3 regions of the Serratia sp. L9 genome follow, and region 2 is predicted to be linked to each of the others. Evidence: predicted binding sites of a transcription regulator. Region 2 holds the regulator's gene; each other region holds the start of a gene.
What was found. The regulator LexA, encoded in region 2, represses DNA repair genes until DNA is damaged. The targets are predictions, from matches to a motif close to TNCTGTATGTACATACAGNA.

Region 1 (6,697 bases), 2.6 Mb from region 2:
CTTCACGCAGATATACCGTTTGGCGTTTGGCATTCGGCAATTCCAGGCCGACGTAAGGCTTGCCCGGAATAACTTCAACCACACGCACTGCCGAGGTTGACAGTGAGCGCGCCAAATCGCGCGAAAGGTTGGAAATACGTGCAGCCTTGACGCCTGGAGCCAAATCCAGCTCGAAACGGGTAATTACCGGCCCAGGCAGAATATCGACCACGTCCGCTTTTACGCGGTAATCCGCCAGGCTTGCTTCCACCAACCTTGCTTTCTGCTCCAGCGCAAAGGTATCAACCGGCTCAACCTCTTTCGGCGCTTCTGTCAGCAGATCCAGCGTCGGCAGCGGTGTCGTCGGTTTCTGCAATGGCAAATCATTACGCATCAGGAACGGGTGGATCAGGCTATCCATCGCCGGTGCAGCCGGTGGCTGCTGAGGCGGTGACTGATAACTCTGCGGCGGGTAAGCCTGCGCCGGTGGAGTCTGCGGACGCGGAGCCTGATAAGCAGGCGTTTCAGGTTCAAACTGGCCGAAAGGCACGTCGTCTTCCTGCTCGCTTTCCAGCTCAATACGCTCCTCAAGCTGTGGTGACAGGGTGAACAACGGCTCGCTGGGGCCATCATCTACCAGATCCGCCATCGGCGAGAAGCTATAGGCATTATGGATATCAACCGGGCGAGAAACCGGAACCGGTTCAGGCTGCGTGACCTCTTCGCCATAGCGAGCCTGTTGCTGCTGGGCAAATGCCTGGCCAAGTGCGGCCTGATGCAAGGCATCCTCATCCACCTGATCCTGTTGGTACGCTTCGCCATAACGTTGGCTTTGCTGTTGAGCAAACGCCTGGCGCAGTGCGGCTTCCTGCAAGGCTTCATCATCCTGCGGGTTACTGGCCTGTTCTGTCGGCTGCTCCCCCAGATTACGCTGTTCCTGCTCCGCAATGCGTTGCGAAGGCAACTTGATGCCGTAAGAAGCCAGCTCACGCCGAGTAGGGATACGTACCGGGTTTGGCCGCGGCAGTTCAGGGCCAATACCTTGCTTGATTTGTGAACTCGCATCACTGGTCGCCGTGAAAGCAGGCATAAAGGTGTTATTCACCGCGCCCGTTGCCACGGTGGCAGCTGGCGTTGGTTTAATCACCCCAAAAGCAGGAGCAGCATCGCTGGCGCTAAAACCAGTTGAACCACTGATATCATCGCTATCCCGCTGTGAGGCAGAGAAATCAAACGGTGATGACTCCGGTTTCGGCGTATCCGGGGTTTGCCAGTTGCCCATACGCGGTTCGTGTTCTTCGCGCAAGGTGTCTGCTGGGCGGATCGTCCTGGGTACCGGTGTCTCTTCAGGGATTTCAAACGAATACAACGGTGGCGTATCTGATTCTGGTGCTTGGCTCAACGGATGCTGATTGACAGAAGCTGGCACCACCGGTGCCGCAGTTACCGCTGCCTGTGGTACAGAAACCTTTGGCATCACCGGAATATCAGTAAGGGCAGGCTCTATAACCGCGTCATCATCGCCGGCACGCAAGCCGCTCAGTAAGGGATCTGCCGCCTCTTGCGCCGCTTCTCTAGCCGTTTCGGTCACCGAAGGTGCGGAGAACAGGACATCATCATCAGCTATTGCTGTGGCAGGCATGGCTGCAACGGCACCTTTGATGTTTGTTTCAGGCTCGTCTTCAAGCAAGATGTCATCATCATCATCGTGATAACGATCCTCGCGGCGCGACCGATTGGTCATAAAGGTGGCGGCACCAAGCACAACACCACCAATTTTCTCGGCAATCACCAGCCACGACCAGCCGGTGAACAAGGTTAAGCCCACCGCCCAGACGCAAAGCAGCGCCAAAGTCGCGCCAATGCCGTTGAACCACGGCAGCATGGCACTGCCCAACAGGCTGCCGATCACGCCACCGGAAGCGAAATAATAGAGATCGTCGATGTTCAGCGCCGCCAGGCCACAAGAAGTGAGCACCAGCGCCAGAGTACCAATCAGGCGCAAAGAGAGCGCAAAATAATCGATATGATCACTGTTTTCGTGTTGGCGGTAACCCACCCAGCACAAAATCAGCATGATAGGAGGTATCGCGTAGGCGAGCACCCCAAAGATGAAGAACAGCGTGTCGGCCAACCATGCGCCAACGCCACCGCCCAGATTATGAATAGGTTCATGCCACGCCGTTTGCGACCAACTGGGATCAGAAGGATTGAAACTGACCAACGCAGCCATAAGGTAAACGGCAAAAATGGATACCACGATCAACAAAGCCTCGAGCAAACGACGCCCACTGCTTAGTTTTTTCAAGGTAACTTCTTTATCTTCTGTGTATTCCTGGCTCAAGAAAGGCACTCCAGGTTCCTGTTAGCTGACACAGTAACAGCGCCGAGAAGTTTCCTCGGCGCCAAAACTGTATGAATAAACAGGAGTGTAACGAATTTAATCAGGTTTTGCACCTGCACCTTACCGTGTTTTGATAACCAGACGGTTACTCTGTTTCACTTCTTCCATTACCACGTAAGTTCGGGTGTCATTAACCCCCGGTAAACGCAGCAGAGTTTCACCCAGTAACTTACGGTAAGCCGACATATCTGGCACACGGGTTTTCAACAGATAGTCGAAATCACCGGAAACCAGATGACACTCCTGAATCTCTTCAAGTTTCTGTACGGCTGAGTTGAACTGCTCAAACACGTCCGGCGCACCACGGTTCAACGTGATTTCCACGAAGACCAGCAGGGAAGCATCCAGATAGTGCGGGTTGAGCAATGCGGTATAACCATGGATAAAGCCCTGACGCTCAAGACGGCGCACACGCTCTAAACATGGGGTTGGGGATAAACCCACGCGCTTTGAAAGCTCGACGTTCGAGATTCGCCCATCCTTTTGCAGCTCGTTAAGAATGTTGCGATCGATACGGTCAAGATCTTTACCCGGGCGTTTTTTATTGTCTGCCATTATTATTGTCTCTCTTATGTTCTTCCCTGCACTTGCCACACCCTAGCCAACATCAATGTGCAAGGGCTTGTTCCAAGCGAAGACCCGATGCCTGTGTTAAGCGGCCCATTCCCTTTAATAGGGAACATGTTGCGTGATACCAACCGCCATAGTGCTTTTTCATTACTACCATCTTCCGCCATTGCCCAGCCTGTCTATCAACCCTGGGCAACGAATTCAAATGATGCTGGTTCAGAAATCAACGACCCGCCATCAGGCAAAATGCGTTCTTACTTTCGCAACGATGCCCTATTCTGCTTCGCTGTTGTAAATTCCTACAATTTGCTACTTGTACGGGGATAATTTCTTCTTCCTATGATGTTTTCGCAAATGCGCAGCGGATTGTCAAAGTAAAAGAACTAAAATCAGTAGAACGTGCCGCCAGAAAAACTTGGCACCTGATTTTTAGTTAGGAATCCCACCCATAAAAAGCCCACCGGTTACCGACATAAACCGGCCAGAAACAGGGTTTTTCCCTCTTTCCCGCACAAAAAACTCACACTCACCCACGCCCTGAAAATCCGACATTCGGCCTGGTCCCTGCTCATCAAGCCATCGTTAATTGGCCATTGCTATCGGACAAATCGTTAACAACATTGCCAGGAGCTTTTTTACTGTCGCATTTTCCCTACAATCGACAACATTGTCCGCCATTGTGGGAAAAGAGGTTATTCATGGGCACGGCTAAACACAGTAAATTATTGATTCTGGGCTCTGGCCCGGCTGGTTATACCGCAGCAGTCTACGCAGCACGCGCCAACCTGAACCCGGTGCTGATCACCGGCATGGAGCAAGGCGGCCAGTTGACCACCACTACCGAAGTAGAGAACTGGCCTGGGGATGCTGAAGGTTTGACCGGCCCGGCATTGATGGAGCGCATGCGTGAGCACGCGGAAAAGTTCGACACCGAAATCGTTTTTGACCATATCAACAACGTCGACCTGCAGAACCGTCCTTTCCGCCTGTTTGGCGATAGCGGCGAATACACCTGCGATGCCCTGATTATCGCCACCGGCGCATCGGCCCGTTATTTAGGCCTGCCTTCTGAAGAAGCATTCAAAGGCAAAGGGGTTTCTGCCTGCGCCACCTGTGATGGTTTCTTCTACCGTAACCAGAAAGTCGCCGTAGTCGGCGGGGGTAACACCGCAGTAGAAGAAGCGCTGTATCTGTCTAACATCGCTTCTGAAGTACACCTTATCCACCGTCGCGACAGCTTCCGCTCTGAAAAAATCCTCATCAATCGTCTGATGGATAAAGTGCAGAACGGTAACATCGTGCTGCATACCGACAGCACGCTGGATGAAGTGTTAGGCGATCAGATGGGCGTTACCGGTGTGCGTCTGCGTAGCACCAAGGTTGAAGATAAAACTGAAGAACTGGACGTTGCCGGAACCTTTATCGCTATCGGCCATAGCCCGAATACCTCCATCTTCGGCGGCCAGCTTGAGCTGGAAAACGGCTATATCAAAGTGCAGTCCGGTATTCACGGCAACGCGACACAAACCAGTATCCCTGGCGTGTTTGCCGCAGGTGACGTAATGGATCATATCTATCGCCAGGCGATCACCTCGGCAGGCACCGGCTGTATGGCTGCATTGGATGCCGAGCGTTATCTCGACGGTCTTGCCAAATCCTGAGTGCTATAACCCGATACTGACTAAAATCATACCAAGGCGGCTTCAGGCCGCCTTATTTATCCCCTTTGGATTTCAAGTTGCCGCCAGTGCAGGTAACATTAACGTTCATGTGTCTTGCTTCTGGCCAAGACAAATACTTTTTTAACAGTACGTTAACCTGCCTGTTGCAACAGGCATTGGCGACGCAGACTTCCTGATGAAAAAAACCAGACAGCACCAGTTAACCCGTTGGCTCAAGACACAGAGTACGTTAGCGCAACCTTGGCTGCGTATTTCCATGCTGTTAGGTCTGGCAAGCGGCATTTTAATTGTCGCCCAGGCCTGGCTATTGGCTTCCTTGCTCCATGCCCTGATTATTGAGCATCAACCCAGAGGTGAACTTGTCTCATCCTTTTTCTGGCTGGCGGCCACCTTTGCCCTGCGGGCACTCCTGAGCTGGCTGCGTGAGCGGATCGGCTTCATTTGTGGGCAAGTCATACGCCAGCGCATGCGGGCGCAGGTATTGGATAAACTGCAACAGCTCGGTCCGGCCTGGATCCAGGGGAAACCGGCTGGCAGTTGGGCCAGCATCATTGTCGAACAGATTGAAGACATGCAGGACTACTATTCACGTTATCTGCCGCAAATGTATCTGGCCGTTTTCATCCCGGTGCTGATCCTGATCACCGTCTTCCCGATTAACTGGGCCGCCGGGTTTATCCTGTTGGCTACCGCCCCGCTGATCCCATTATTTATGGCACTGGTCGGCATGGGCGCAGCGGATGCCAACCGGCGTAACTTTGTTGCATTAGCCCGCCTGAGCGGCAACTTCCTCGATCGCCTGCGTGGTCTGGATACGCTGCGTCTGTTTAATCGTGGGCAGGCAGAAACCGACCAGATTGCCAAATCCTCAGAGGATTTCCGCCAGCGCACCATGGAAGTCTTGCGCCTGGCCTTCCTTTCCTCTGCGGTGCTGGAGTTTTTCGCGTCTATTTCTATTGCCGTTGTGGCGGTCTATTTTGGCTTCTCTTACCTCGGGGAGCTGGATTTTGGCAGTTACGGTACCGCCGTCACGCTGTTTGCCGGTTTTCTGGTGCTGATCCTGGCCCCGGAGTTTTTCCAGCCATTACGCGATCTGGGGGCTTTCTACCATGCCAAAGCGCAGGCCGTGGGCGCGGCTGAAGCGCTGGAAACCTTCCTGGCAGCCGAGGGGGAACAGGTAGGAAACGGCACTGAGGTGCTAAATAGCGAAACGCCTTTGGCGTTGCAGGCTCGAGGCCTGGAAATCCTCTCACCCAATGGCGTATTGCTGGCCGGGCCGCTTGATTTTACCTTGTCTGCCAATCAGCGCATTGCGCTGGTCGGGCTCAGCGGTGCCGGTAAGAGTTCACTGCTGAACCTGTTGCTTGGTTTCCTGCCCTATCGCGGCTCGTTGCAGGTAAACGGCACAGAATTGCGCGAGCTGGCTGCAGGAAGCTGGCGTCAACAACTGGGATGGGTTGGGCAAAATCCACACCTGCCAGCACAAACCTTGCGGGAAAATATTCTGCTCGGCTACCCGCAGGCCAGCGAGGCACAACTGCAACAGGCCGTGGAACAGGCCCACGTCAGTGAATTCCTGCCGCACTTGCCAAAGGGGTTGGAAACCGATCTGGGCGACGGAGCCGCACGCCTTTCTGTCGGGCAAGCACAGCGCGTGGCCGTGGCGCGCGCACTACTGAGCCCACGCCATTTGCTGCTGCTGGATGAACCGGCGGCAAGCCTGGATGCGCACAGTGAGCGCCTGGTGATGCAGGCACTGAATACCGCCTCTCACCAACAGACCACCGTGTTGGTCACACACCAGTTGGAAGATACTGAAGACTATGACCAGATTTGGGTGATGGACAGCGGGAAAATCGTTCAGCAAGGCAATTATGCCACGCTCAGCGCCCAACCTGGCCTATTTGCCAATCTGCTGGCACACCGCAGCGGGGAGCTTTAATCATGCGCGTTTTGCTGCCATTCCTGGCGTTATATCGCCGCCACACTTTCCTGATTTTGCTGGGTATTGTTCTGGCGATCGTTACCCTGCTGGCCAGTATCGGCTTGCTGGCCCTCTCCG
Region 2 (6,697 bases):
AAAAGGGTTTGGCTCGGCTACGGGTTATACCGCCGCGCTACCCAGTGGCCTATACCAGAAAGCCGCAAAGATGATTTACTCCGGCAAAACAGTACTGGATCGTGAGATACCTCTCATTTCTGACACAGTTAACCGGTTCATGCCGCGTAATCCTGGGAAAACAGGGCAACCCTCGGCGATTGCACTTAAACATGATAAAATCAGTTTCTTTGCGTACCGGGATAGTGCTATGAACCCAACCAACCAGCAAAAGCTACTCGCGCAGGCGGAACGGCTCTGTCAGCAACGTAACGTGCGGCTGACACCGCAACGGCTGGAAGTGTTACGCCTGATGGCTGAGCAGCCCGGTGCCATCAGCGCTTACGATCTGCTGGATCTGTTGCGCGTAGCGGAACCACAAGCCAAACCCCCACGGTTTACCGCGCGCTGGATTTCTTGCTGGAACAGGGTTTTATTCACCGCGTGGAATCAGCCAACAGCTATGTGCTATGCCATCACTTCGAGCAACCGATGCACACCTCGGCATTGTTTATCTGCGATCGTTGCGGGCAGGTGACAGAGCGCACCACCGAAGGGGTAGAAGATACGTTGAAGAAACTCGCGCTGGAGTCAGGTTTTGTATTACGTCACACCGTGGTAGAAGCCCACGGCCTGTGTTCGGCTTGCATAGAAGTAGAAGCTTGTGAGAACAAACACGATTGCGACCATGATCACAGCATTGTGATAAAGAAAAAATAAGCGGATGGTCTAAGAGGACGGGTACATCCTTGTTCCCGCAGCCTTGGCATCAGGGGATAACTGCCAAGGCCGGATGGTGCCGTAGCGCCGCGATTATGGGCGGCTCATCGCGCTACCAACGATACTTGCTGTGATCTTCCCAGGCTTTAACTTCCTTCTCGGCTACCTCTTTCTGATAACCATAGCGTTCCTGGATTTTACCGACAAGCTGTTCACGTTTCCCTTCAATGACAGTCAGATCGTCATCGGTCAACTTGCCCCATTTTTCCTTCACTTTACCTTTAAACTGCTTCCAGTTACCGTCGGCTTGATCTTTGTTCATAATCTCTCCGTTACCAGTGTTAGTCAGTTTTAGATAAATCTGGCTGGGCTTAACTGAATAAGATTTGAGGGTAATAAATGCACCCTGTTGCCAATTAAGCGCGGGCTTAATTCGCCAGCCACGTGATTAACTATAGCGGTTAATCACGCATCCAGCCAAAATCACAGCATTAAACATGGATAGGAAAAATCTTAATAGCAAAAAACTCTGCTAAAACAGGGAGAAAAAGCCCTGAAAACATCGACAGCACTTGTAACAAAATATAAATTCCGCACCAGATCCATCAGTTAATCTGATAAATACGCAGAATACCTATCTGCCACTCACCGGGGATTGGAACCAGGTGCCTTGCACGCTATGACGATGCCATATCCAACCCAAAGCGGCCCCGCGTAATGCTAAAAACACTGCCAACGCCAACCATAGACCGTGGTTGCCCAGCACCGGCAGGGTGAACAGAGTCAGACCATAGCCTGCAGCAGCCACCGCCATACTGTTGCGCATTTCTGCGCCACGGGTGGCACCAATAAACATGCCGTCCAGCAGATAGCACCAGACCCCTACCAGAGGCAGCACCACCTGCCAAGGAAGATAATGATTTGCCAAGGCACGCAGTTCTGGCAGCGAGGTTAAACCCGCGATAATCTGCTGCCCGGCAAAGATATAAATGACGGCAAAACCACAGGCTACCAGACCCGCCTGACGGCAGGCAGCACGCCATACTTTCTGCAATTGGCGACTGTCCCGTGCGCCATAGGCATGGCCGGAGTGCGCCTCTACCGCATAAGCAAAACCGTCCAGGGCATAGGCGGTAAAAGTCAGCAGATTCATTAGCACCGCATTCACCGCCACCACTTCCCCCCATGCGCGCCCCTAAAATGGTTAATGAAGCAAAGCACAGTTGGAGTAATAGCGACCGCAGCATAATGTCACGGTTAAGTGCCAGCAGGCGGCGCAGATTACCGCGCCAGGCGGTACGCAACATCGCCAGTGAGATACCCCGCAATCGCAGAACCCGCCATGAAAGCCACAACCCCAGCAACAGCGTAGCGTACTCGGCAATCACCGTGGCAGCGGCGGCGCCCTGCACATTCCAGCCCAGCCCCATCACCAGCCAGATATCCAGCACAATGTTCAGCAGGTTACCGACAATCAGCAAGGTTACCGGTGCACGCACGTACTGCACGCCAAGCAGCCAACCGAGCAGCACCATATTGGCCAATGCCGCCGGGGCGCTAAGCCAGCGGATCTCCAAAAACCGTTTTGCCTGCGCCAACACTTCCCGATCGCCACCGACGATGTTCAATGCCAGGGTGATCAGCGGGGTGCGCAACAATACAATTACCAACCCGGCCACTAACGCCAGCAATAGCGGCTGCATAAAAGCACGGGCCAGCCGCTGCGGATCCTTTGCCCCCAACGCCTGTGCCGCCAGCCCGGTGGTGCTCATGCGCAGGAACAACAGCAGCATAAACAGAAAGCTGGTCGCCATCGAGCCTACCGCCACTCCGCCCAGATAGACCGGGCTGTCGAGATGACCGATGACAGCGGTATCCACCAGACCTAGCAAAGGAACGGTAATATTGGAAAAAATCATCGGCAGTGCCAGACGCCACAGAGCCTTGTCGGCATCACTGGTGAAGGCTGAAAGCAGGCGCATAGCAATATGTTCCGTAACTAGATAAATAGAGGGTAGTGCAGAAATGACATCGCCCCAGAGCTGGGGCGATATACCCATTGATTATCAATGGGTAGCGGTACTGGGAGTTATGTTTAGATCCAGTCGCCGTTGCGGATCACACCCACCGCCAATCCTTCGATTGTGAAGTTCTGCTGACGCAGATCGACCACAATCGGCTGAAATTCGCTGTTTTCTGGGAGTAGTTCAACGACATTACCGTGTTTTCTCAAACGCTTGACCGTGACCTCATCTTCAATACGTGCGACAACCACCTGCCCATTACGCACATCCTGAGTTTTATGCACTGCCAGCAGATCGCCGTCCAGAATGCCGATGTCACGCATTGACATGCCACTCACGCGCAACAGGAAATCGGCGTTAGGCTTAAACAATGAGGGATCCACTTTATAGTGCCCTTCAATATGTTGCTGTGCCAGCAGCGGCTCACCAGCAGCCACCCGGCCTACCAGCGGCAAACCCTCTTCGTCTTCCATCAGCAGGCGGATGCCGCGTGAAGCGCCGGAGATGATTTCGATCACGCCTTTACGAGCCAGCGCCTTCAGGTGCTCTTCTGCAGCATTTGGTGAACGGAAGCCCAGACGCATTGCGATCTCGGCACGCGTCGGTGGCATGCCCGTTTGCGAAATATGATCGCGAATCAGGTCGTAGACCTCTTGCTGCCTGGTAGTTAGTGCTTTCATTCCGCCCCCTGTTTGTTTATACAGTCTTGCTGTGAGTATATACAGGTAAGTCTGGATTGGGAACCGAAGAATAAATAAAAATCAGGGATTAGCGCGCCGGTTCGCAACATTAATAGCTTCATTTTCAAACAAAATGCTGCCAAAGCACCGATCCCCAGACAAACAGCGCCAGAATAATCGCCAGCATGACTGCCGCCGACCCCATATCCTTTGCCCGCCCCGAAAGTTCGTGATATTCCGACCCCACGCGATCGACAATCGCCTCAATGGCGCTGTTGAGGATTTCGACAATCATCACCAGCAGCACCGATCCGATCAATAAAATGCGCGCTATGGCACCCACATCCAGCCAAATCGCCAGTATGATGGCCACCACGGTTGCGACCAGTTCCTGGCGGAATGCAGCTTCGTTCTGCCAGGCCGCGGTTAATCCTTTATATGAATAGCCCGCAGCTTTAATGATGCGTGTCAGGCCGGTTGCTTGATTTGCCATGTTTAATCTCAAAAGGTGAGTCATAATTCGAATGTGTATTTCCATTGCCACTTCAGGCGCTGGATTTGCCAACACCACAGATCTGCTACCCGGTTTCTGGTATGCTTGCGGCGCATTGCTAACAAGAGGCTACACGTTGTTATGTCAGGTTGGCGTAAAATCTATTATAAATTATTGAATTTACCACTAAAACTGTTGGTAAGAAGTAAGGTTATCCCTTCAGACCCGGTAACGGAGTTAGGGTTGGATCCCTCACGGCCGATTCTGTACGTTTTACCTTATAATTCCAAGGCAGATTTGCTCACCATGCGCGCCCAGTGCCTGGCGCAGGATTTGCCCGATCCCCTTAACCCGCTGGAAATCGATGGCACCATACTGCCAAGCCACGTGTTCATCCACGATGGCCCACGCGTATTCCGCTATTACACACCGAAAGAAGAATCGGTAAAACTGTTCCACGACTATCTGGATCTGCACCGCAGCAATCCGGATCTCGATATCCAGATGTTACCGGTGTCGGTCATGTTTGGCCGCTCACCGGGCCGCGAAGGCCACGGCACGCCGCACTTGCGCCTGCTGAACGGTGTGCAGAAATTCTTCGCCGTATTGTGGCTGGGGCGCGACAGCTTTGTCCGTTTCTCCAACACCGTTTCCTTGCGCCGCATGGCGACCGAACACGGCACAGATAAAACCATAGCGCAGAAACTGGCACGCGTGGCACGTATGCACTTCTCACGTCTGCGTCTGGCCGCCGTTGGGCCTAGTCTGCCAGCCCGCCAGGATCTGTTCAATAAGCTGCTGGCTTCCAAAGCGATTGAAAAAGCGGTCGAAGACGAAGCGCGCAGCAAGAAGATCTCGCACGAAAAAGCCCAACAGAACGCTATTGCGCTGATGGAAGAGATTGCAGCCGATTTCTCATATGAAACGGTGCGCCTCTCCGATCGCGTGCTGAGCTGGACCTGGAACCGGCTGTATCAGGGTATCAATGTCACCAACGCCGAGCGCGTGCGTCAATTGGCGCAAGATGGTCACGAAATAGTCTATGTGCCTTGCCACCGTAGCCATATGGATTACCTGTTACTGTCCTACGTGCTCTACCACCAAGGCCTGGTGCCACCGCACATTGCTGCGGGGATTAACCTGAACTTCTGGCCTGCCGGGCCAATCTTCCGTCGTCTGGGCGCCTTCTTTATCCGTCGAACCTTCAAAGGCAACAAACTCTATTCCACCGTTTTCCGCGAATATCTCGGCGAGCTGTTCACCCGTGGTTATTCGGTAGAGTATTTTGTCGAAGGTGGGCGTTCCCGCACGGGTCGTCTGCTGGAACCGAAGACCGGTACCCTGTCGATGACTATTCAGGCCATGCTGCGCGGGGGCACTCGTCCTATTACGCTGGTGCCGATTTACATCGGTTATGAGCATGTAATGGAAGTGGGCACTTACGCCAAAGAGCTGCGTGGGGCGACCAAAGAGAAAGAGAGCCTGCTGCAGATGTTGCGCGGCTTGCGTAAGCTGCGCAATCTGGGTCAGGGCTACGTGAACTTTGGCGAGCCATTGCCGCTGACCTCGTATCTTAACCAGCATGTTCCGCATTGGCGCGAGTCCATCGACCCCATCGAAGCACAACGTCCAAGTTGGCTGACGCCCGCGGTCAACGATCTGGCGGCGCAGATTATGGTGCGTATCAACAACGCCGCCGCTGCCAACGCCATGAACCTTTGTTCAACCGCGCTGCTGGCCTCACGCCAGCGTTCGCTCACCCGTGAGCAGTTGCTGGAGCAGTTGGATTGCTACATGCAACTGATGCGCAATGTGCCTTACGCGCGCGATGTCACCGTACCGACACAAACGCCGGACCAGTTACTGGATCACGCTTTGAACATGAACAAGTTCGAAGTGGAGAAAGACAACATCGGCGATATCATCATTCTGCCGCGCGAGCAGGCCGTGCTGATGACGTACTATCGCAACAACATCCATCACATGCTGGTTCTACCGTCACTGATTGCATCTATTGTTATGCATCATCGCCGCGTATCCCGTACAGAACTGTTACGCCAGGTCAGCCTGATTTACCCAATGCTGAAAGCAGAACTGTTCCTGAGTTACGAAAAAGAACAACTGCCAGAAGTACTGCAGCCGCTAATCGATGAGCTGGCACGCCAGCAGTTGATTTGCGATAAAGGGGATGATCTGGTGCTGAATCCGGCGCGTATCCGCCCACTGCAACTGTTGGCGGCCGGGGTGCGTGAAACCTTGCAGCGCTATGCCATTACCATGTCGATCCTCAGTGCCAACCCAAGCATCAACCGTGGGGCATTGGAGAAAGAGAGCCGCATTATGGCCCAGCGTCTGTCGGTACTGCACGGCATCAACGCGCCAGAGTTCTTTGACAAGGCGGTGTTCTCCACACTGGTGGCGACGCTGCGCGAAGAAGGTTACATCAATGATATTGGCGATGCGATCCGCGAGCACACCATGGAGGTTTACAACATGTTGAGCGATCTGATCACGCCAGAAATCAAACTGACCATCGAAAGCGTCAGCATGCCGGAAGAAACCAGCGCGCCACCGGTAGCGGTAGAAGAGACAAAAGAAGACGAGTAATCAGCAGGCTTCAACCAATAAGGCATCCGATGGATGCCTTATTTAATCAGACATAGTTGAGCGCAATACCGATAAACAGCACCAGACCAACGTAGTTGTTATTCAGAAAGGCACGGAAACAGGCGTCGCGATCGCGGCTGGCCACCTGCTTTTGC
Region 3 (6,697 bases), 2.7 Mb from region 2:
ACGCTTTGTGCACGTTGCTCAGACAGGCGCTGGTTGTACTCAGCAGAACCTACTGCGTCAGTGAAGCCCAGAACTACAACAGAACCGTCTTTCGGATCCAGTGAGCTCAGTTGGGTGTACAGCTGATCCAGAGCGTGCTGACCTTCTGGTTTCAGAGTAGATTTGTTGAAGTTGAACAGAACGTCAGAAGTCAGAGTGAACTTCTTGGTTTCAACAACTGGAGCTGGGGCTGGAGCTGGAGCAATTACTGGAGCTGCTTCTTCTTGACCAAAGCGGTAAGAAACACCCAGGCTCAGCATGCCGTTGTCTGGACGTGCGCCAACGGTACCTGCGTCACCGATGTTGTTAACCCACTGGTAGTCCAGGCGGGTAGCCCAGTCACGAGTCAGTGCATATTCAACACCCACTGCTGCCAGAGGAGAAACACCCGTGTCGTGATCGCTCAGACGCTTGCCGCTATCACCGAAGTGAGCTTTAGAATCTGCACGCCAAACCATACCACCCAGACGGGTGTACAGGTCCAGGTTGTCCATAACTGGGTAGCTCAGTTTAGCTGCCAGTTGAACACCTTGAGCTTTGAAAGCACCGTTATCAACACTGCCTTTGTAAGGCATACGACCAAGCCAGTCATATCCCATTTCAAAGCCCAGGTATTGGTTCGCTTGATAACCTACAAACGCACCTGCACCCAGTTGGCTATTATGGGTAGGACCATTACCAATGCCATTGTAGCCGTTGCCATAGAAACCAGTGTCATGGTACTGGGACCAGCCCAGTTTAGCACCGGTGTACCAGGTGTCGTCTTTTGGGGCGGCTTGCGCTACGGTAGCGAAACCAGCCAGTGCCACTGCTAATGCGATAGCTGTCTTTTTCATTTTGCGCCTCGTTATCATCCAAATAGGCAATGAGCTTTAAAGCTGTTTTAAGCCCTTGGTTTAAATTCCTTCGCCAAGGTTTGAGCCCTCGTTTGTTACTCTGCCAGTTTTTCTGGCGTTATAGAGCAACCTTGGCGATGTAAAGTCTACAACGTGGCGCGAAAGTTACAAGTGTGATGTGATAAAGCTCTAAAAAAAACACAGAATTGGACATATCTACTAACATATTGAGGGGAAAATGGAGGCTGAATTTAGAGCGATTATTGAAGCGAAACCGCATCCGACCAAGCTTTGTGCATGATCCCCCTGGGATTGTTATTCCAGGGGATAAAAGTGATGGGAAAAATCCTAAATTTACTTAATGATACAAAGAAGAATGAATTTTTAGGGTAGAACAGTGTCTGTGGGTTGCTTCATTGTCACGTTGCGGGCGCATAATAAACCCATATGCGTTACCCAATTCTGCTGCGCGACTTAATTTTAGACGATCTTGTTCTGTCAGCTCAGGTAACCATCCAAGTACTACACTGTAATTTCCTGTCAGTAAAGCCTTTTCCATTGCATCGACGGTGGCCTGCGGGCTGATTTGATTAAGCTGCACCACTTTATTAACGGGTAACTCCGCCTGCTGAAGCCAGGATTTGCTGAGTTTTTGCTGTGGTGTCAACCATAATAACCAGCGCGACTGCTGACCTAATTGCTGCAATAAAGGCACCAACAGCTGGACCACAACGGATTGATGCTCACTGTAAACAAGTTCACTGATGAGGCCATTTTTTTTGCCTTCTTGAGGGGCAACGACAGTTTGGCCTGCTGGTACAGCAGCCCGGCTGAAATGGTTTTGATAAAGTGATTGAGTACGCATGGTGTGTCCCGCCCGTAGTGTTACTGTATGCATATACAGTATATCCAACAAAGCAGAAGATCAACCCAAATTTTCGTAACGCCTCGCATAATTGAGATTATTTTTTGTGCGCCCTGATTTTATGATTGGCACCGGGGGAGATAATGAGTACTTTCCTTAATTAGTTGTTCCCGTTACGTTTATTTTAACGGTGGATGTGTTCGTTAGTTGCTGCTTATCTAAGGAGATCTTGATGATAGGAGGATCCGAAGGAAGGATCGAACAAGCAAAAGCCACTTTCGCTACATTGGGAAAGATTGCTACGCGCTCGCAATTTGGCGGATATGGCCTGCTGGCAGACGGCACGATGTTTGCCGTTATTGCGGATGGCGAATTGTATTTACGTGCAACAGAAAGCCTTGAACCCACATTTCGTGAACGGGGCATGGTGAATATGACCTATTTAAAACGCGGTGTCCCCATGACCATGCGCTATTACTGGGTAGATGAAGGACTCTGGCTGGCTCGCCGGGAATTGCTCGAACTGGCCTGGCTGGCATTATGTGAGTCTCGTAAAGAGATAAAAGTCAAAAAAAGCAGTAATGGCAGACTAAAAGACTTGCCGAATATCGATGCCTCAATGGAACGCTTATTATGGCGAGCCGGCATACAGAACAGCTATGACTTTCGCCTGTTAGGTGCAAGACATACCTATCTTAAATTGCTACAACAACAAAAAAACCTTGGTTTGAAAATATTGTTAGCGCTGGCTGGGGCAATGTCTGGATACCACCATGCCGCATTACCTAACCCGCAACGGGAGAAATTGACCGAATGGTTCGAAGAAACCATGGTTGATGCCTGCCTTGAGACACTATGGGAAAGAAGGGCCTGCGAACGACCCTTCAATAATTAACCCGCTGTGCTTATCTGAGCATTGAGTGCTGTTAACTCAGGCAGCAGTTCAAGGACTAAACCAATTTGCTGCAACACCAGTTGTTCTTTGCTTTCAGGCTCTGGAACCAGAGAGTCAATACGCCCTGAGAGGGTTTCCAGTGCTTGCATAATACGCTGATGGTCATGCGCCTCATGATGCAATGCGCCATCAACATAGCATACCGCGTCGTTCAGTAAGTCCAGTACGGCGGTATTTTCAAGCCGCTCACGATGGGCTCCGAGGGCAGAAATATAACTTAGCAGTGTGTGGTTCAGGCATAAGAGGCGGAATGCTGCGTCCTGAATCATCTGGTCAGCTTTGGGATCGGCGGACATATTGGAGATCACCGAAGCCAATTCAGCATCGCTGTTATGTGCATCACGGCGGGCAATACGATAAGGCAAACCGTTATCCTTGCCTTGATGGTATTGCACCAGAATAGCATCCAGATAACGGCAGTCGGCATTCAATGTTTTACGGACAATGGTCGGTAACTGGCGGAACTTCCAATCTGGCCAGATAAAACTCACCGCCGCCCATGCGATGGCACAGCCCAGCAGCGTATCGTAGACCCGCGGGGCGGCAACCTCGAATCCTTCTCCCAGCAGGTTAAAGCACAATAGCACCAGCAGCGTGATAAACATTGTTGCGTGAGCATATTGCACGGTGCGGAATGCGAAGAACAGCACCCCTGAGATGACAATCAATATCATCTGCCCTTCTAAGGAAGGAACAAAGTACAGGATCGGCAGACCAATCAAAATACCGGCAAGAGTCCCGATAATACGCAACGCCAGACGTCTTCGTGTGGCGTTATAGTTGGGTTGGCAGACAAACAGGCTGGTGAGCAGGATCCAGTAACCGTGCTGCATACCGGTGAATTGAATAAAAGCGTAACCCGCGCACAACACCGCGGACATGCGAATTGCGTGGCGGAACAAGGCAGATTGTGGCGTCAGATGGCGGCTGATGCGTAAGCGAATATCGCTCCAGCCGTTAAGCCGATCGTCGGCGAGAGTATTTTCCTCTGCTTGCCCACTTGCCAAAGTCTGCTCGGACTCAATGTTGGCTAGCTGGGCGTCGATCGCCCGTAAATTTTTCAGCAGATGTGATAGCGCTCGAGCCAGTTCCTGGTTCTCTGGTGTCAGGGTAATCTGGGTCAACGCTTCTTCGATATGGGCAAAGGCTGGCTCAAAACGGGGGTTATGCAGATATTTTTGCCGTAATAGAACCGACTGCGCTAATTGTTGGCAGGCGCGGGCCTGCATGGTCAGCAGCCGCTGGAAGCGAAAAAGGATGTCACTGTGGCGGAACTGCTGGCTCAGTGCCTGGTACTGCACGTGAGATGAGCTGGCGCGTTCATGAATATCCTGCACAACAAAATAATAATGCAGCGTCCTGCGGGTGCCGCGCTGCCCCCGGTCGCCTTTCAGGCGGGTAAGTAACGAGGCTTTGGTCTGGTTAAGCGTTGTTACCAGCTGGCTGTTAGCCATTGCGACGTCCATCCAGGGAAGATCGGCATCATGCTCGGCGTCTGGGTCAAACAGGTTGGCTTTGGCATCCAGATAGTTCGCCAGTTGCTCATAACACCGTGCAAGATTTTCCTGCAATGGTCTGATGGGGAACAACAGGTGGCCGATTAGCGTCAGCAGGTTGTACCAGACGGCACCGATGATCAACAACGTAGGCTGTTGGTACCAGGCTTCATACATTGAAGTCCCGAGCATGGTATAGACGGCGATCAGCAGTGCGCCAAAGGCGATGGTGGCATAACGTTGCCCCAGGGCACCCAGCAGGATAAACGCGCAGGTTGAAGTGGTCAGCCCAAGGGCGAACAACCACGGGTAAGGGAACAGCAACTCAATTGATGCGGAAGCGATAAAAAAACAGATGAGCGTAATCAGTAAATTTCGCAATCGCCCGGCTAAGCGATCGTCCAGATCGGTTAGCGCGGCTGCGACCACACCTAGCGTCAGCGGGATGGTCAGCTTAGGTGTTCCTAACCACCAGGGAACCGCCGAAGCCCCCGCCAGGGCAATAAATATACGCAGATTATAAAGCAGGCTGCTGTTATAGGTATAACGCCGTATTGCAGGTGCAAAAGAGAGCACAACAAACTCCTGAATGGGAGAAAAAGTTAACGCTTCTGGTACTGACGCCGGGCATTTTCTGACCGAGCCTGCTGCGCCATCTCAACGGAAACCACGCGGCGTCCAACAGGCCAAAGCGCAATGGCTGCAATTTTGAAATTGGCAATACCAACAGGAATGCCAATGATAGTGATGCATTGGGCGATGCCAGCGGCGATATGCGACAAACACAACCACCAACCAAACAACACCAGCCAGAAGATATTCAGCAACGAACCGCCGGTATTGAGCAAGGCGTTGCTTTTCTCTGGGTATAATTCGTCAACATGGATCGCTTCATTGCCAAACGGCAGGAAAGAAAGCTTGGTGATCTCCCAGCAAGAGCGGGTCAAGGGCAGGGTAAAAATCAGTACGATGCTGAAAAAAGTCGCAATCAGCCAGCCCAGGGTAGTGAAAAAACCACCCAGTACGAAATTAAGAATATTCAATACAGTACGCATAGTCGTCATTCTGCTCTAATGATGGCCAAATCGTGGCGTGAGTCTATACCCAAAGTCATTGGAGTTGCCGCGCTTACGCATCCAGGTGCTCACGGCACCGCCAGGCGGATCCCTTGGCGCTTACCAAGATAAGTGACCGGGGGTCACTCTTGCCGGCAACCACGCTGCAACTTCAAGTAAGAAGGGGATATTCACAATCATAACGCAAAAACCATTCTACCCTTTTTTTAACGCTAGAGTGTCACTGCTTATCGCAGGTAAACTGGCGCTATCACTCTCAACATAATCATGGCGCGAGCACGAGCATATGGAACTTAAAGCAACATCGTTGGGTAAACATCTGGCCCAGCACCCATACAATCGAGTGCGGTTGTTGCATGCCGGTGTTGAGGTCAGCGGTGAGAAGCATGAATACCTGATCCCATTCAATCAGTTGATTCAGGTCCGCTGCAAGCGGGGCATTGTCTGGGGGAGCTCGAGTTCGAACTACCGGATGAAAAAGTTGTGCGTCTGCACGGTACTGAATGGCAGGAAACCCAGCGCTTTTATCATTATCTGCAGCAATCCTGGCAGCAGTGGAGTGCGGAGATGAGTGAGGTCAGCGCTGGCGTGTTGCAGGAACAGGTTGAGCATATTCAGCAAATTGAGCAGCAGGATAAATGGTTCAAGCTCGCCGAACTGAGCAAGTTGCAACAACAGATCCGCCAGTCGTTTGAGGCCTTACCGATGCCCGTGGCGCGGCTGGATGAATTTGAGCATTGCTGCAGTAATTATCAGCTTTGCCTGCAATGGCTCAAGCATGGGCAACGTAGCGTGGCGCAACGTAACCTGCGTTGGAGCGATCGCATGTTGGAGGCCCATCAGGACTTCTTCCAGACCATTGAAACCTCGCCCTTGAATGAATCACAAAGCCGAGCTGTGGTAAATGGTGAGGATGCCGTGTTGGTGCTGGCTGGGGCGGGGAGTGGTAAAACCTCGGTGTTGGTGGCGAGGGCAGGCTGGCTGCTGCTGCGCCAGGAAGCCGAGCCTGGTCAAATCTTGTTGCTGGCGTTCGGGCGAAAAGCGGCCGAAGAGATGAATGAACGTATTCAAGAACGTTTGGGCAGCGTGGCCATCCAGGCTAAGACTTTCCATGCCTTGGCATTACAGATCATTCAGCAAGGGAGCCGCAAAGCGCCCGTTATCAGTAAGCTGGAAACCGACAGCAAGGCGCGCCGTGCGTTACTGGTCAAAAACTGGCAACAGCAATGTAGCGAGAAAAAACGCAGGCCAAAGGTTGGCGCCAATGGTTGACCGAGGAGCTGGAGTGGGAGCTTCCTGAGGGGGATTTCTGGCACGACAAGCGTTTGGCGGAGCGCCTGGCTGGCCGCCTGGAACGCTGGTTGGGGTTGATGCGTACGCAGGGAGGCAGTCAGGCAGAAATGATTGAACTGGCCGATGAAGAGATTCGT

Region 1: the regulator LexA is predicted to act here: its motif matches at 2,389-2,408, upstream of ACQ86O_RS22690 (DNA translocase FtsK 4TM domain-containing protein).
Region 3: the regulator LexA is predicted to act here: its motif matches at 1,762-1,781, upstream of sulA (SOS-induced cell division inhibitor SulA).

Annotation. Positions count from the first base shown of each region.
Region 1 is NZ_CP192591.1:4,775,833-4,782,529, forward strand. It holds gene ACQ86O_RS22690 (DNA translocase FtsK 4TM domain-containing protein) at 1-2,323, opposite strand, end outside; gene lrp (leucine-responsive transcriptional regulator Lrp) at 2,444-2,938, opposite strand; gene trxB (thioredoxin-disulfide reductase) at 3,652-4,614, shown strand; gene cydD (heme ABC transporter permease/ATP-binding protein CydD) at 4,811-6,577, shown strand; partial or broken gene cydC (heme ABC transporter ATP-binding protein/permease CydC) at 6,580-6,697, shown strand, end outside.
Region 2 is NZ_CP192591.1:1,658,084-1,664,780, reverse strand. It holds partial or broken gene zur (zinc uptake transcriptional repressor Zur) at 230-738, shown strand; gene ACQ86O_RS07815 (CsbD family protein) at 851-1,060, opposite strand; partial or broken gene dinF (MATE family efflux transporter DinF) at 1,373-2,720, opposite strand; gene lexA (transcriptional repressor LexA) at 2,834-3,442, opposite strand; gene ACQ86O_RS07800 (diacylglycerol kinase) at 3,567-3,935, opposite strand; gene plsB (glycerol-3-phosphate 1-O-acyltransferase PlsB) at 4,077-6,542, shown strand; gene ubiA (4-hydroxybenzoate octaprenyltransferase) at 6,589-6,697, opposite strand, start outside.
Region 3 is NZ_CP192591.1:4,685,146-4,691,842, reverse strand. It holds gene ompA (porin OmpA) at 1-875, opposite strand, end outside; gene sulA (SOS-induced cell division inhibitor SulA) at 1,234-1,740, opposite strand; gene ACQ86O_RS22355 (TfoX/Sxy family DNA transformation protein) at 1,973-2,635, shown strand; gene yccS (YccS family putative transporter) at 2,632-4,767, opposite strand; gene ACQ86O_RS22345 (YccF domain-containing protein) at 4,794-5,246, opposite strand; partial or broken gene helD (DNA helicase IV) at 5,554-6,697, shown strand, end outside.